2 regions of the Variovorax sp. 278MFTsu5.1 genome follow, and region 2 is predicted to be linked to the other one. Evidence: riboswitches for the same ligand, from Rfam matches in the RefSeq annotation. Region 2 holds a riboswitch; the other holds the start of a gene.
What was found. A riboswitch is a leader RNA that binds a small molecule or an ion and turns the genes downstream of it on or off. The one in region 2 is predicted to bind thiamine pyrophosphate.
Positions count from the first base shown of each region.

Region 1: another riboswitch for thiamine pyrophosphate. It lies ahead of thiC (phosphomethylpyrimidine synthase ThiC); the one in region 2 lies ahead of ABL844_RS14790 (purine-cytosine permease family protein).

Region 1 covers NZ_CP157622.1:6,112,722-6,120,375, reverse strand. The annotation lists gene ABL844_RS28475 (M48 family metallopeptidase) at 1-375, shown strand, start outside; gene thiC (phosphomethylpyrimidine synthase ThiC) at 408-2,291, opposite strand; TPP riboswitch at 2,381-2,486, opposite strand; gene ABL844_RS28465 (YchJ family protein) at 2,528-2,947, opposite strand; gene ABL844_RS28460 (response regulator transcription factor) at 3,136-3,876, shown strand; gene iaaH (indoleacetamide hydrolase) at 3,890-5,410, opposite strand; gene ABL844_RS28450 (metallophosphoesterase) at 5,509-6,348, opposite strand; gene ABL844_RS28445 (acyl-CoA dehydrogenase family protein) at 6,350-7,480, opposite strand; gene ABL844_RS28440 (glutamate carboxypeptidase) at 7,512-7,654, opposite strand, start outside.
Region 2 covers NZ_CP157622.1:3,172,511-3,180,164, forward strand. The annotation lists gene ABL844_RS14765 (thiamine phosphate synthase) at 1-855, opposite strand, end outside; gene ABL844_RS14770 (thiazole synthase) at 852-1,664, opposite strand; gene thiS (sulfur carrier protein ThiS) at 1,683-1,886, opposite strand; gene ABL844_RS14780 (FAD-dependent oxidoreductase) at 1,883-2,974, opposite strand; gene thiD (bifunctional hydroxymethylpyrimidine kinase/phosphomethylpyrimidine kinase) at 3,010-3,858, shown strand; gene ABL844_RS14790 (purine-cytosine permease family protein) at 3,803-5,146, opposite strand; TPP riboswitch at 5,223-5,323, opposite strand; gene ABL844_RS14795 (adenylate/guanylate cyclase domain-containing protein) at 5,522-7,420, shown strand; gene ABL844_RS14800 (PDR/VanB family oxidoreductase) at 7,394-7,654, opposite strand, start outside.

The DNA.
Region 1 (7,654 bases), 2.9 Mb from region 2:
GCCGTCTCGCAGAACGCCGAGCCCTCGCAGATCCGCGACGCCGCGCAGGCCTGGCTCATGCGGCAGGCGCGCAAGCTGTTCATCGAGCGGCTGGACCACTTCGCGCCGCTGCTCGGCGTGCAGTGGCAGAAGCTGTCGCTGTCCAACGCGGCAACGCGCTGGGGCAGCGCCAGCGCCGACGGGTCGATCCGGCTCAACTGGCGGCTGATCCACTTCCGGCTGCCGGTGATCGACTACGTCGTGGCGCACGAACTGGCCCACCTGCGGGTGATGGACCACTCGCACCGCTTCTGGGAGACCGTGGAGAGCGTGGTGCCCGACTACGACGTGCTGCGGCAGCAGCTCAAGGACGAAGCGGTTCCACGCTGGAACTGAGGCCGGGGCGCCCCGGCCCCGGGGTCAACGTTTCAGGACACGGCCTTGATGGGGATGTACATCTCACCCCCGCCCGCCATGAACTCCTTCGACTTCTCCTCCATGCCCTCGCTCATGGCCTGATCCTCGGCCACGCCCTTCTTCGCGGCGTACTCGCGCACTTCCTGCGTGATCTTCATCGAGCAGAACTTGGGGCCGCACATCGAGCAGAAGTGCGCCACCTTGCTCGAATCCTTGGGCAGCGTCTCGTCGTGGAATTCGCGCGCCGTGTCGGGGTCGAGGCCGAGGTTGAACTGGTCCTGCCACCGGAACTCGAAGCGCGCCTTGCTCAGCGCGTCGTCGCGCGAGCGCGCGCCCGGGTGCCCCTTTGCCACGTCCGCGGCGTGCGCGGCGATCTTGTAGGCGATGATCCCCTGCTTAACGTCGTCGCGGTCGGGCAGGCCCAGGTGCTCCTTCGGCGTCACGTAGCACAGCATCGCGGTGCCGGCCCAGCCGATCATGGCCGCGCCGATCGCGCTGGCGATGTGGTCGTAGCCCGGCGCGATGTCGATGGTCAGCGGGCCCAGCGTGTAGAAGGGCGCCTCGTGGCAGTGCCTGAGCTGCTCGTCCATGTTCGACTGGATCATGTGCATGGGCACATGGCCCGGGCCTTCGATCATGGTCTGCACGTCGTGCTTCCAGGCGATCTGCGTGAGCTCGCCCAGCGTGCGCAGTTCGGCGAACTGGGCCTCGTCGTTGGCGTCGGCGCCCGAGCCGGGGCGCAGGCCGTCGCCGAGCGAGAAGCTCACGTCGTAGGCCTTCATGATGTCGCAGATGTCCTCGAAGTGCGTGTAGAGGAAGCTCTCCTTGTGATGCGCGATGCACCACTTGGCCATGATCGAGCCGCCGCGCGACACGATGCCCGTCATGCGGTTGGCCGTCAGGTGGATGAAGGGCAGGCGCAGGCCGGCGTGGATGGTGAAGTAATCGACGCCCTGTTCCGCCTGCTCGATGAGCGTGTCGCGGTAGATCTCCCAGGTCAGGTCCTCGGCCACGCCGCCCACCTTCTCGAGCGCCTGGTAGATGGGCACGGTGCCGATCGGCACGGGGCTGTTGCGCACGATCCAGTCGCGCGTGGTGTGGATGTTCTTGCCGGTGGAAAGATCCATCACGTTGTCCGCGCCCCAGCGGATGGCCCACACCAGCTTCTCCACCTCTTCCTCGATGCTCGAGGTGACGGCCGAATTGCCGATGTTCGCGTTGATCTTCACCTTGAAGTTGCGGCCGATGGCCATCGGCTCGACCTCGGGATGGTTGATGTTCGCGGGAATGATCGCGCGGCCGCGCGCCACCTCGTCGCGCACGAACTCGGGCGTGATGATGCGCGGAATGCTCGCGCCCAACGGGTTGCCCGCCACGCGCTTCGCGCGCTCCTCGTTGGCGAGGTACTCGGCCATCCACTCGCGCTTGCCGTTCTCGCGCAGGGCGACGTATTCCATCTCGGGCGTGACGATGCCGCGGCGTGCGTAGTGCATCTGCGTGACATTGCCGCCCGACTTCGCGCGGCGTGGCGTGCGCTGCAGCGCCGAGGCACCGGCGCGCAGTTCGGCCAGGCGCTGGGCGTCGCGGTCTTCGTTCTTGGCGCCGTCGTCCAGCGCATGGTGCACGCGGCCTTCGTAGCTCTCGGTGTCGCCGCGTTCGGCGATCCACGCGCCGCGCACGTCGGGCAGGCCCCGGCGCACGTCGATCTCGACCTTCGGGTCGGTGTACGGGCCGGAGGTGTCGTAGAGCGACACGGTCTCGCCGTTGGTCAGCTGCACGTCGCGCACGGGCACGAACAGGTCGGGCCGGCTGCCCGGAATCACGCACTTGTGCGACGCGGGAAAGGGCTCGCGCGTCAGCGAAAGCAGCGAGGTGAACTTGTCGGGGGCATTCATCGGAGGCACTCCTTGTTGAGGAAAGGGTGCTCCGCAATCGCTCGGTGGTCTTCGGCAGAAGCCCGTCACGGGAAGGTGGACGGACCGAAGTCAGGGAGTGCAGCTCTTCTTACGCCGGTATGACCCGGATCAAGTTCGCGGGTCGGCAGCTTTGCCATCTCAGCACGCCACATGCGTGCACCCCGGAGCGGGGCCGATTGTGCGAGCCTCGGCCCGGCGCGTCAACCCGCGGGTTGTTACCGCAGGTCGCCGTCGAGGTAGTACCAGCGCCCGTCCTCGCGCACGAAGCGGCTGCGCTCGTGCAGGCGCGTGGCGGCGCCGGAGGGGCCGCGCTGGCGCGCGACGAACTCGACCTCGGCGTGGTCCGCATCGAGCACCGACCGGGCGCGGACGTCCAGCCCGAGCCATTTGACGCCCGGCTCGAACTCGATGGAGGCCGGGCGCTTCGAGGGATGCCAGGTGGCGAGCAGGTACTCGCCGCGCTCCAGCACGAAGGCCGAATAGCGCGAGCGCATCAGCGATTCGGCATCGGGCGCGGGCGTGCCGTCGAAATCGTCGAGATAGCGGCCGCAGCATTGGGCATGGGCGACGGGCTTGTCGCGGCGGTCGGTTCGGCCGCAGGGGCAAGGCCCGGAGAAAGGGACGGAGGCACTCATGAAGACTGCTATTGGAACACCCCGCGGCCCAGCCTCCGACAGGGCAAGCCCGGAGCCGGTGAAGGCCGCTAGCGGCGGATGGGCTCCTGCAGCGCCTGCGCACCGGCCGGCCCGGTCCCCGGGCATCCACCCTTGGCGCGGCGCTTGCTAAACGATAGCGTTGCCCTAGCCCGTCGAGAAAGCCCGCGATGTACCTCACAGCCCCCGAACAGCAGGCCCTGCGCGGCGTCTTCGCGCTGCTGGCCGAGGACGACCGTGGCGAGCACGAGATCCGCGAGCGCCTCGGTAGGGCTCTGCTCGACCTGCTGCACGCCGACCAGTTCGCCTCCTTCGTTTGGAACGCGGCGGGCAACAGCTTCGGCTCGCGCGTGGCGATCCACATGGACCCGGCGAACCTCGACACCTACGCGCAGTGGCACCAGCACCACGACCCGATCACCTTCGTGCTGCAGTCGCGCCGCCGTGCCACGCGTGTGACCGAGGTGATGCCGCAGCGCGAGCTGATGCGCACGCCCTTCTTCAACGACTTCCTCGCGCGCGACGGCCTGCACTGGGGCATGAACCTGCACGCCTTCGAGGGCGACCGGGCACTGGGCGACCTGCGCATCTGGCGCCGCAAGGGGCGCGGCGATTTCGGCGATCACGAGAAGGCGCTGCTGGACCTGATCGAGCCGGCGTTCATCGGTGCCTTACAGCGGGCGCAGCGTGCCGCCGCTGCCGCCATGCCTTCATCGCATGCACCTGCCTCCTCCGATGCGCTGCTGAGTGCGCGCGAGCAGGAGGTGGCCCGCTGCGTACGCGAAGGGCTCACCGACAAGGAGATCGCGCGGCGCATGGCGGTGAGCGTGCCCACCGTGCGCACCTACCTGCGCCGCATCTTCGACAAGCTGGGCATCGAGCGCCGCTCGGCGCTGGCGGCCTTGCGCTGACACCCGCAGCCGGTCACTTCGGCGCGGGCAGCCGTCCCAGCACCTTCTCCACCGCGAGGCCCACGGCCAGCAGCCTGCGGTCGCTGCCGGCGGGGCCGTCGAGCTCCAGGCCCACGGGCAGGCCCGTCGTCGCGCCGATGCCCGAAGGCAGCTGGATGCCGGGGATGCCGGCGTTGCTGCCAGGGTCGGTGTTCTGGATCAGCGCGCCGAAGTTCTCGGGGCTGCTGGCCTCGGGCGCGGCCGCCAGCGCCACGCGCGGCACCGTCGGGAACACCAGCGCGTCGAGCCTGTTCTTCGTGAAGGTGTCGCGATACAGCTTCTGCAGCGCGGGGCGCGCGACGCGCATCGCGTTGTCGTAGACCGGCTTCGCATCCACCACGCCGCTGGGCGCCGGCAGCTTGCGCGGGATGACGAAGGCTTCGAAGGTGCCCTTGACGTCGGGGCTCGCGATGCCGGCCGTGAGCTGCGCGATGTCGATGCCGGTGCGGTATGTCGCGAGATAGGCCGCCATGTCGTCGTTCGCCTCGTAGAGCGCGAGCGGGAAGCCGACGGCGCCGTTGAGCTCCATGAGCTTCGGCATCTCGACGTTCACCAGCGTGACGCCGGCAGCGCGCAGCTTTTCGAGCGCGGCATCGGTGGCCGCGCGCGTGTCGGCATCGAGATTCGCCTGGAAGGCCGGCACCACGCCGAGGCGCACGCGCTTGAGGTTCGCGGGCTTCGGCGGTGCGCCGCCGGCGATGACGCTGTCGAGCAGCGCCACGTCGGCCATCGACTGTGCCATCGGCCCGGCGGTGTCGCGCGTATGCGAGATCGGCGCGATGCCCTGCTGCGGATAGCGGCCCACCGACGGGCGCAGCGAGGCGCAGCCGTTGAATGCGCAGGGAATGCGCACCGAGCCGCCCGTGTCGGTGCCCAGCGCGGCGGGCACCATGCGTGCGCCGAGTGCCGAGCCGTTGCCCGACGACGATCCGCCCGCGATGCGGCTGGCGTCGTAGGCATTGCGCACGCCCACCTCGGCGCCGGTCTGGAAGGCGGGGTTGTAGCCGGTGACGCCGAAGGCCAGCTCGTGCATGTTGGTCTTGCCGAGCACGACGGCGCCGGCCGCGCGCAGCCTGGCCACCACCGGCGCATCGGCGGCAGGCACGAAGCCCTTGAGCGCCGGTGTGCCGGCTGTGGCGGGCAGGCCCTGCACCTGGATGTTGTCCTTGATGGCCACCGGAAGCCCCGCCAGCGGCTTGCAGGCACCGCCGCGCTTGCGCTGCGCATCGGCGGCGCGCGCCTGCTTCAGCGCACCGGCTTCGTCGAGGGTGATGAACGCGTTGAGGTTCGATTTCGCCTTGGCCTGCGCGATGTAGGCGGCCGTCAGCTGCTCGCTGGTGACGGTGCCTGCGCACAGCTGCCGCACGGCTTCTGTTGCAGTCAGCGTCGCGATGTCGGGCGTCGCCGGCTGGGCCTGGGCGGAGAGGGCGAGAGCGACGGCGGACGGCACAAGGGCCAGCCGAGCGGCAAGGGAAATGGATTTCTGAACGGTCATGGCAAGGGCCTCCGGGAAAGAGGCGGCCATGGTGCGCCGGCGCGCGGCACCTGTCTGTCATCCAAACCGATGACAGGCGGCAGAGGCGGCCCGCAGCTCTACCGGAACATCACCCACTCGGGCCGCATGTTGAAGCGCACCGGCAGGATGCTGACGCCCAGCCCGCTGGTGACGTACATGCGCCTGTGCTTGTGCGTGATCCAGCCGTAGGCCCACTCGCGCGGGGCGGCGCCCGGCACGATCAGCGCGCCATAACCCGGTACGCTCACCTGCCCGCCGTGTGTGTGCGAGGCCACCACCAGCCCGCGCGTGCGCGGCATGGTCGCGAAGCTGAAGGGGTCGTGCATCATGACCAGCGTCGCCGCATCGGCGGGGATGCCGGCCAGCGCGCGCATCGGATCCGAATGGCCGGTCGAATGGTCTCCGATGCCGGCCACCCAGATGTCGTGGCCGGGCAGGCGCGCCGAGGTGTTCTCCAGTACGCGGATGCCCTGTGCGGCGAGTGCCTTTGCCGTGCGCTCGCCGCCGTGCCACCAGTCGTGGTTGCCCAACACCGCGTACACACCCTGCGGCGCCTTCAGCTTGCCGAGCACGGCGGCCATATCTTCGATGGGCAGGGGCTCGTCGTCCTCGCCGGTGCCCGCGAGGAAGTCACCGGGCAGCAGCACCACGTCGGGCTGCGCGGCGTTGATCTCGTCGATGATGCGCGCGGCGCGCTCCACGCTGGTGATGCGCCATGCAGAGCGGGATGTGAGATGCCAGTCGCCAGCTACCGCGACCTTCAGGCCGGCGGGCGCCTGCCATTGCGCCGAGCTCAGGGGCTCGACGCGCGCGGCCACCCAGCGCGGCTCGATGGCGAAGCTCCAGACCGCCAGCGCCGCGAGCACGAATGCCGCGGCGTACCACCAGCCCGGGCGTCGCCCTCGGTGCTCGCTCACGTCACGCCAACGCGCGCTGGATCAGCAGCTTCTGGATGTCCGAAGTGCCTTCGTAGATCTGGCACACGCGCACGTCGCGGTAGATGCGCTCCAGCGGAAAGTCGTTCACGTAGCCGTAGCCGCCCAGCGTCTGGATGGCGGCGCTGCACACGCGCTCGGCCATCTCGCTTGCGAACAGCTTGGCCATGGCGGCCTCTTTCAGGCAGGGCAGGCCGGCGTCGCGCAGGCTGGCCGCGTGCCAGATCAGCTGGCGCGCGGCCTCGATCTGCGTCGCGCATTCAGCGAGGCGGAAGCCCACGGCCTGCTGGTCGAAGATGGAGCCGCCGAAGGCCTGGCGCTCCTTGGCGTAGGCCAGCGCGGCGTCGAAGGCGCTGCGCGCCATGCCCACGCTCTGCGCGGCGATGCCGATGCGCCCGCCTTCCAGCGCTCCGAGAGCGATCTTGTAGCCCTCGCCCTCCGCGCCGATCAGGTTCTCGCGCGGAATGCGGCAGCCGTCGAAGTTGATCTGCGCGGTGTCGCTGCTGTGCTGGCCGAGCTTGTCTTCCAGCCGCGCGACGTTGTAGCCCGGCGTGTCGGTGGGCACGATGAACGCGCTCATGCCGCGCTTGCCAGCGCCCTTGTCGGTCACCGCGATGACGATGGCGACCTGCCCGTTCTTGCCGCTGGTGATGAACTGCTTCACGCCGTCGATCACGTAGCCGTCGCCGTCCTTGCGCGCGGTGGTGCGCAGGCTCGACGCATCGCTGCCGGCCTGCGGCTCGGTGAGGCAGAAGGCGCCGAGCATCCGGCCCTGCGCCAGCGGCTCGAGCCACTGCTTCTTCTGCTGCGCGTTGCCGTAGCGCATGAGGATGGCGTTGACGGGGCAGTTGGTCACGCTGATGGCAGTGCTGGTGCCGCCGTCGCCGGCGGCGATTTCCTCCAACACCAGCGCGAGCGTGAGGTAGTCGAGGCCCGCGCCACCATGCTCCTCGGGCACGCAGATACCGTAGGCGCCCAGCGCCGCGAGGCCCTGGTGCGCTTCCTTGGGAAAACTGTGCTCTCGGTCCCACTTCGCGGCGTTGGGCCAGAGTTCGGCTTGCGAGAAGTCGCGCACCGCGTCGCGGATGGCTTCCTGGTCGGCGCTGAGCAGCATGGCGTTGTCTCCTGTCTTTTCTTTTCGTGCCTTACTTGCCTGCGCCCAGGTCCATGATGAGGCGGGCGGCCATGTACAGCCGGCGCGGGATGGCGCTGATGTCCACGTACTCGGCCTTGTCGCTGTGGTAGCCGAAGCCCGGCAGGCCCAGGCTTTCGATCACGGGCTTGCCCG
Region 2 (7,654 bases):
CACCACGGCGATGGAACCCACGCCGGTCGCCAGCACCTCCGGCAGCCGCACCGCATCGATGCCGCCGATGCCGACCTGCGGATAGCCGCGCAGCAGCCGCGCATAGGCGCCCAGCCGCGCCACGCCCTGCGGCGCGGTCGCCATCTTCTTGAGCGTGGTCGGGTACACGGCGCCCATGGCGATGTAGCTCGGGCTCACCTTGTCGGCGCGCACCATCTCCGCATAGCCGTGCGTGCTGACGCCAAGGCGCAGGCCGGAGGCGCGAAGTTGCGCCAGTTCGTCTGGCGAGAGCGCGTCGAGATCCTCCTGGCCGAGGTGGATGCCGTAGGCACCGGTCGCGATGGCAACCCGCCAGTGGTCATTGATGAAGAGCAGCGCGCCGGTACCTCGCACCGCCTCAACGGCCGCTTGAACTTCGCGCTCGATGGCCGCGCTGTCGTCCGACTTGAATCGCAGCTGCACCGTCGGCACACCCGCGCGCGCCATGCGGCCGACCCACTTCGCATCGGGCAGCACGGCATAGAGGCCGAGCCGTTCTGGGCAGGGCGGAAATGCGTCGTCGCGCGCGGTGGGCGGAAAGGGGCGCATGCCGAAGTCCTCCGGCGCGTCGGGCCACAACGCAGCATCGAAGCTGCTCAGGCGCTGTGTCTGCGCGGTCCATGCGAGAGCCAGGCATTCGGCGTCGATCTCGATGAAGCCGAGCGCGGAACACGCGCGCTTGGCGCCGCGATACACCGGATCGTCGGAAGAGAAGTTGGGCGCGCTCACCGGCGCCGACGTGATCGCGCCGAAGCGCAATCCGTGCGCAGCGACGATGGCCTGCGCGATGGCGCCGGAGTCGAATGTGGTGCTCATGATTCGTGGTGCCAGAAAGGCGTGCCGAGCACGGGCGTGCTGGGCTGCGCGGCCTCCTGCGCGGCCATGGCGCCGGCGCGATGCGCGCTGCGCCCGGCCTGCACCGCGTCGGCGAAGGCGCCGGCCATTGCGACCGGGTCCTGCGCCAGCGCGACGGCCGTGTTCAGCAGCACCCCGTCGTATCCCCACTCCATCACCTGGCAGGCGTGCGAAGGCAGGCCCAGTCCAGCGTCCACCAGCATCGGCACCTTGAGCCGGTCGCGCAGCACCTGCAGCGCGTAGGGGTTGACCGGTCCGCGGCCGGTGCCGATGGGCGCGGCCCAAGGCATCACCGCCTGGCAGCCGACGTCGACCAGGCGCTGGCACAGCACGAGGTCCTCGGTGCAGTAGGGCAGTACCTTGAAGCCCTCGCGGATCAACTGCGAGGCCGCGTCGACCAGGTTCAGCGTGTCGGGCTGCAGCGTGTAGTCGTCGCCGATCAGCTCCAGCTTGATCCACGGCGTGTCGAACAGCTCGCGCGCCATCTGCGCGGTGGCGACCACCTCCTGAATGCTGTGGCAGCCGGCGGTGTTGGGCAATACCGGCACCGCGAGCTTGCGCAGCAGCTCCCAGAAGCCGTTGCCGAGCTCGCTGTTGCCCGAGCCCTGGCTGGCCGTCTGCCGGCGCAGCGAGGCAGTGAGCATTGCGGGCTTCGCGCGCTTCACGGCGGCTTCGAGCAGGTCGGGCGAGGGGTAGCGCGCGGTGCCCAGCAGCAGGCGGCTGTGGAAGGTCTCGCCGTAGAGCACCAAGGGGTCGTTCGTGGTCGTCATTTCTGTTGTCTCCATCAATCAGCCGCCCGTCACGGGGCGGATCACTTCGACGCGGTCTTCGGGTTTCAGCGCGCGCGTGGCGTAGGCCGAGCGCGGCACGAATTCGCGGTTCACGGCCACCGCGAAGGGCGGCGTGGCCTCCAGCGCGGCCAGCGCGTCGGTCAGCATCGCCTGGTCGGGCAGGGTGAAGGGCTTGTCGTTGATCAGGATGTTCATCGTCATGTGTCTCGGGTCTCCATGCCGAAGCTCTCCGCAAGAGGCGAGCGGCCCTGCGTCAGCACCTCCATCGCCACGTCAAGCATCGCGGGCGCGATCATGAACCCGTGGCGGTACAGGCCGTTGATCTGCAGCACGCGCGGTTGCGGCAGGCGCAGGGCAGGGAGGTTGTCGGGCAGCGTGGGCCGGCACTGCGTCGCGATCTCGACGATGCGCGCCTCGGCGAAGCCGCTGTGCACCGCATACGCGGCACTCAGCAGTTCGAGCGTGGAGCGCACGCTGGCGGGCGACATGTCGTCCGACTCGATCTCGGTCGCGCCGATCACGAACAGGTTGCCCGGCTTGGGCGCGATGTAGAGCGGGTAGCGCGGATGCACGAGGCGCGTCGGTCGCTTCAGGCTCACCTCGGGCGCATGCACGCGGATCACCTCGCCGCGCACACCACGAAGAGCATTCCACTGCGGACGGGCGCCGAGGCCGCGGCAGTCGATCACCCAGTCGGGCTGGCCTGTCGTTCCGGGCGAGAAGTCCGAAGGCGTACGCGGCGATTGCCAGTGCAGCGTGACGAGAGGGCTGCTCTCGAGCGTGGCGAGCAGCGAGGCCAGCAGCGCGCGGTTGTCGAGCTGGCCTTCGCCCGGAAGGAACAGGCCCTGAGCGAAGCGCTGGCCCAGCAAGGGCTCCAGCGTGGCGATCGCGCGGGCGTCGACGGATTGTATCGGCGCCAGCTCGGGCACCTGCGCACCGGTGTTCGCGAGCACGCGGGCGAGCCGCGTTGCTTCGGCCGCGTCCTGCCGATGCCAGAGCACCAGCGTGCCTTCGCGCTGGAAGAACACGGGCTGTGCCAGCGGCGCGAGCAGCTCCGGCCAGCGCGCGAGCGCGTGCTGCCCCATGCGCACGACAGACACCGGTGCGACGGCCGATTCGGCCAGCGGCGCCAGCATCGCGGCGGCCACGCGCGCGGCAGCGCCTTCGGCCTCGGCGCTGCCGGCCTCGAACACATCGACCTTGCACCCGGTCTGCGCCAGCGTCACCGCCATCAGCCGGCCCATGAGGCCTGCGCCGAGGATGGCGACCGAGTCGAAAGGAAGGCTCATGCCAGGGCTCCTTCGCGTCGCCGATAATTTTCGGCATGACCCAAGAGCCCACTCAGCGCTACGCACGCGTGCTTTCCATCGCCGGTTCCGACAGCGGTGGCGGCGCCGGCATCCAGGCCGATCTCAAGACCTTCGCCGCCCTGGGCTGCTACGGCATGACGGCCATCACCGCGCTCACCGCGCAGAACACACTGGGCGTCTCGGGTATCCACGGCGTGCCGCCCGATTTCCTCAGGGCGCAGATCCAGGCCGTGGTCGAAGACATCGGTGTCGATGCCGTCAAGCTCGGCATGCTGCATGCGCCCGAGGTGGTCGAAGTGGTGGCCTGGGCCATCGACCGCTACCGGCTGAAGAACGTGGTGCTCGACCCCGTGATGGTCGCCACCAGCGGCGACCGCCTGATCGCTGCCGAGACGGTGCAGGTGCTGGTGCGCGAGCTGTTCCCGCGCGCCGTGGTCGTCACGCCCAATCTCGACGAAGCCGCCTTGCTGATCGGCCATGCCATCGAAGGCGTGGATGCACTCGACGGCGCGGCCGACGAACTGCTGGCGCTCGGCGCGAAGGCCGTGCTGCTCAAGGGCGGCCATCTGCCGGGCAACGAAGTGGTCGATGTGCTGCTGCAGGCCGATGGCGAACGCAAGCGACTGGCCTCCGGCCGCATCGAAAGCCGCAACCTGCACGGCACCGGATGCACGCTGTCGTCTGCCATTGCCGCGCACCTTGCGCTGGGCGCGACGCTGCCCGAGGCGGTCGAGAGGGCGCGCGCCTACATCCTCGGCGCGATGGCTGCAGGTGCAGACGTGAAGATCGGCGCGGGTCATGGCCCGCTCAACCACGGCTTTGCGCCAGTGCCGACGCACCGGCTGCCGTTGAAGGCCGGCTGAGCCAGGCCAGCGCGAAAGTCGCGGCCAGTGTCGGCAGCGCGGAGCCGAACTGCGGCGCCCACTTGGCAAGCGCGTGATACGCGGCGATGCCCGCGATCCAGATCAGTGCCGCGCCGAAGTCGATCTTGCGCCGCGCGCCTTGCGGCGATACCGCCTCGCCGCTGCCCAGCCGGCCGATGATCACCCCATACAGCGGCACGAACACCGAACTCAGCAGCAGCAGGAAGGGCTCCAGCGTGTGCATCGGCAGCACCAGCGCCAGCGCGATGCACAGGGCAGCCAGCAGCAGGCCCCAGCGCTTCACGCTCCAGCGCGGCAGCAGGCTGTGCGTGGAGACCGAGCCCGAGTAGACGTCGCCGTACGCGTTGTCGAGCTCGTCGATGAGGATGAGGCCCAGCGCCACCAGGCCGCCCTGGGCCAGCAGCAGCGCGGTGACGAGGCCCGTGCCCGGTTCGGCCACGCTCACCACCATCACGCCCAGCGCATAGCACCAGACGTTCGCGACCGCGTAGCCGATCCAGGTGCCGCCGAATGCGCCGCCGAGGCCGCCGGAACTGCGCTTGCCGTGCCGCGCATAGTCCGCCACCAGCGGCAGCCACGACACCGGCATCGCGATCACCAGGTCGAGCGCACTGAACATGCCCATCGTGCCGTCGCCGGGGCGCGCCCAGAAGGCGTCCAGCCCCTTGGCCTGCAGTTGCGCCGCGAACTGCCACGTGAGCCACAGCAGCGACAGCACCACCAGCGGCAGCCCGAACCGGCTCACGAAGCGCCGCACCAGCTTCACCATCGAGCCGGCGAGCAGCGCCAGCAGCACCGCGCCCCACAGCAAGGTCGTCAGCACGCCGCCCCAGAAGCTGCCCAGCGCCGGCCCCACCACCGTCTGGCCGATGGCCTGCGTGCCTTCGCGCATCACCACGAGTTCGAAGGTGGTCCAGCCCACCAGCTGCACGATGTTGAGCAGCACCGGCAGCCGCGCGAAGGCACTGCCGTAGGTGGCGTGCATGAGGCCGGCGCTCGCCAGGCCGCTCTGGCAGCCCAGCCGCGCGGTCCAGGCCAGCAGGCCCGCGCCGATGCAGGAGCCGAGCACGATGGCGATCGCCGCGTCGCGCGTGCCCACGGCCGGCACCAGGTAGGCGCCGATCTGCATCACAAGCAGGCCCACGCCGAGGCTGAACCAGAGCGAGGCATGGTCCTGCCAGCCGAACACGCGCCGCGAGGCGGGCAGGGGCGTCAGCGCCTCGTTCGAGACGCCAGCGGCATCGTTGTTCTTGTCGTCGTGTGCCATCCGTTTGCTCCAGTGCAAAAGGTTTGGCAGGTGGGCGAGGCCCCAGTGGCGCGGCTTTCACGCGAGAAGGCGCGAGAGGCCACCGGACCAGCTTCCCTGCGCGAGGATTACCTCAATCAGGTTCAAAGGGACTTTCTCAGCCGGACGGCAAGCCGCCCAACACCCCTAGCAAGTACGCCGCGGCAAACCCGTGGCGCGGAGCCGATTTTATGCGGGGCCGGGAAGCCGCGACGCCAGGCATGCCTTTGCAGGCAGGGAAAACCCTCGGCATGCGGATGCGCCGCGCGAGAATCGACCGCCGAGGAAAACGACGGCAGAAGAAACGGGAGCGCATGCCGATAAGCGTGCAGAAACAAGAAATGAAGAGGAGCTTGCATGGTCGATGAGGATTTCAAGGGCACCCGCCTCAGGCGGTTCAGGGTCGACGTGGGGACCATCATCTGCGCGGTGGCGCTGGTGCAGTCGCTGCTCCTGGTGGCCTTCGGCTACTGGGCCGCCGAGAGGCTGGTGTCGAGGCTCGGCACCGCGGCGCACAAGATCAACCACGACCGGGTCGAGGACAGCGTGCTCGCCTTCCTCGCGAAGACCGAGGCGGCGATCCGTGCGATCGCCGATTCGCCCAGTGTCCATGTCTGCGGCGAAGACGGCGAGCAGACTGCCGAGATGCTCTGGACGCTGCTGGAGCAGACGCCGGAAATCGACAGCATCAACGTGGCCACCGACCATGGCCACGTGCTGATGGCGGTGCGCTACCCGGTGCCGGCCATCCGCCAGGTGCTGCGCGCCGACGGATTCAGCACCGAGACCTGGCACTACAAGGACTCGCCGGACCGGGACGGCGGCGACGCGAAGCAGCGTTTTGCGACAACATCGATCTCGGCCTACCGCAGCGACTTCGATCCCGAGAAGCGCACCTGGTACCTGGAGGCCATGAAGGCGAAAGGACCGGTGTGGACCCAGCCATTCATGATGAGCGACTCGCAGGAGCTGGCCGTCGGGCACGCGCGGCCTTCGGCGCGCGCCGACGACGAAGGGCACAGGCGGGGACTCGTGGTCGATGCCAACGTGTCGCTGGGGCATCTGGCCAGGCTCGTGGGTGCCTTCGGTGCGCAGGGCCATGGCGAGAGCGCCCTGATGAGTTCGGACCACCACGTGATCGCGCGCAGCGACCATCCCGATCCGGTGCGCGAGCTGGAATCGCCAGACAGCGGCGTGCTCGGCGCCATCCATGCGCACATGCTCTCGGTCAGCACGGCAGGCGGGGCCGACGACCAGGCCTTCTCCATCGAGCACGAAGGCAGTCGCTACCTCGTGCAGACCTCGCACCTGCCGCACACCCGGTGGCAGCTCGTGAGCTGGGAGCCCGAGGAGCTGCTGCTCGGTGGCCTGCAGCGCTCGGTGCTCTGGTCGCTGGCGCTGACGGTCAGCTTCCTGGCGCTGGCGCTCATCATTTCGCTGCGGTTGTCGAAGCTGGTGACCGGGCCCATCGAGAACCTCTCGCGCGTCGCGCGCCGCATCGGGCGGCTGGAACTCGACGATCTGCCGATCGAGCCGAGCCGGGTGCTCGAGGTGCAGCACCTCAACCAGGCGCTGGACGAATCCGCGCGCAGCCTCAAGGCCTTCAGCAAGTTCGTGCCGGTGGACATCATCCGGCAACTCGTCGCGGAAGGGCACGCGCTGGGGCCGAGCGGCTCGCCGAAGCGCATCACCGCGATGTTCACCGACGTGGAGGGCTTCACCAGCATCTCGGAGTCGATGCCGGCCGAGGTGCTCGTGCGCCAGCTCACCGAGTACTTCAATCTCGCCGCCGGCATCTTCGCGCGTCACGGCGGCGTGATCGACAAGTTCATGGGCGACGGCATCATGGTGCTGTGGGGCGCACCCACCGAACTCGAGGATGCCGAGTACCGCGCCTGCCTCGCGGCGATCGAGCTGCATGCCGAGATGAACGCGCTCAACGAGAAGTGGCGCGCCGAGGGCCTGCAGGAGTTCCGCACGCGCGTGGGCATCCACACCGGCCATGTGATCGCGGGTGTGCTCGGCTCGAGCAACCGCCTGTCGTACACCGCCATCGGCGACGCGATCAATGCGGCGAGCCGCATCGAGGGTGCCAACAAGGAGCTGGGCACGCGCACGCTGATCTCCGAGGCCACATTCGAGGGGTTGGGCGGCCGGCTCGCCACGCGCCGCATCGAAGAGCTCGCGGAGCTGCGCGGCCGGCAGACGCGCATGGTGCTCTACGAGCTGCTACAGATCGAGCATCAGCCGGGCTGAACGGGCCCGCGAGCAGCAGGGCAGGAACTGGTCGTTGGCGGCCTGCTCCTCGGGCGTGAGATAGAGGTCGCGGTGCTCGACCTCGCCCTGCAGCACGCGCGTAAGGCAGGTGCCGCACACGCCCTGCGCGCAGGACACGGGGATGTCGACACCCTCGGCCGCCAGTGCGTCCACCACGCTGAGCGAGGCTGGCACGCGCACCACGCGGCCCGAACTGCGCAGCTCGACTTCGAA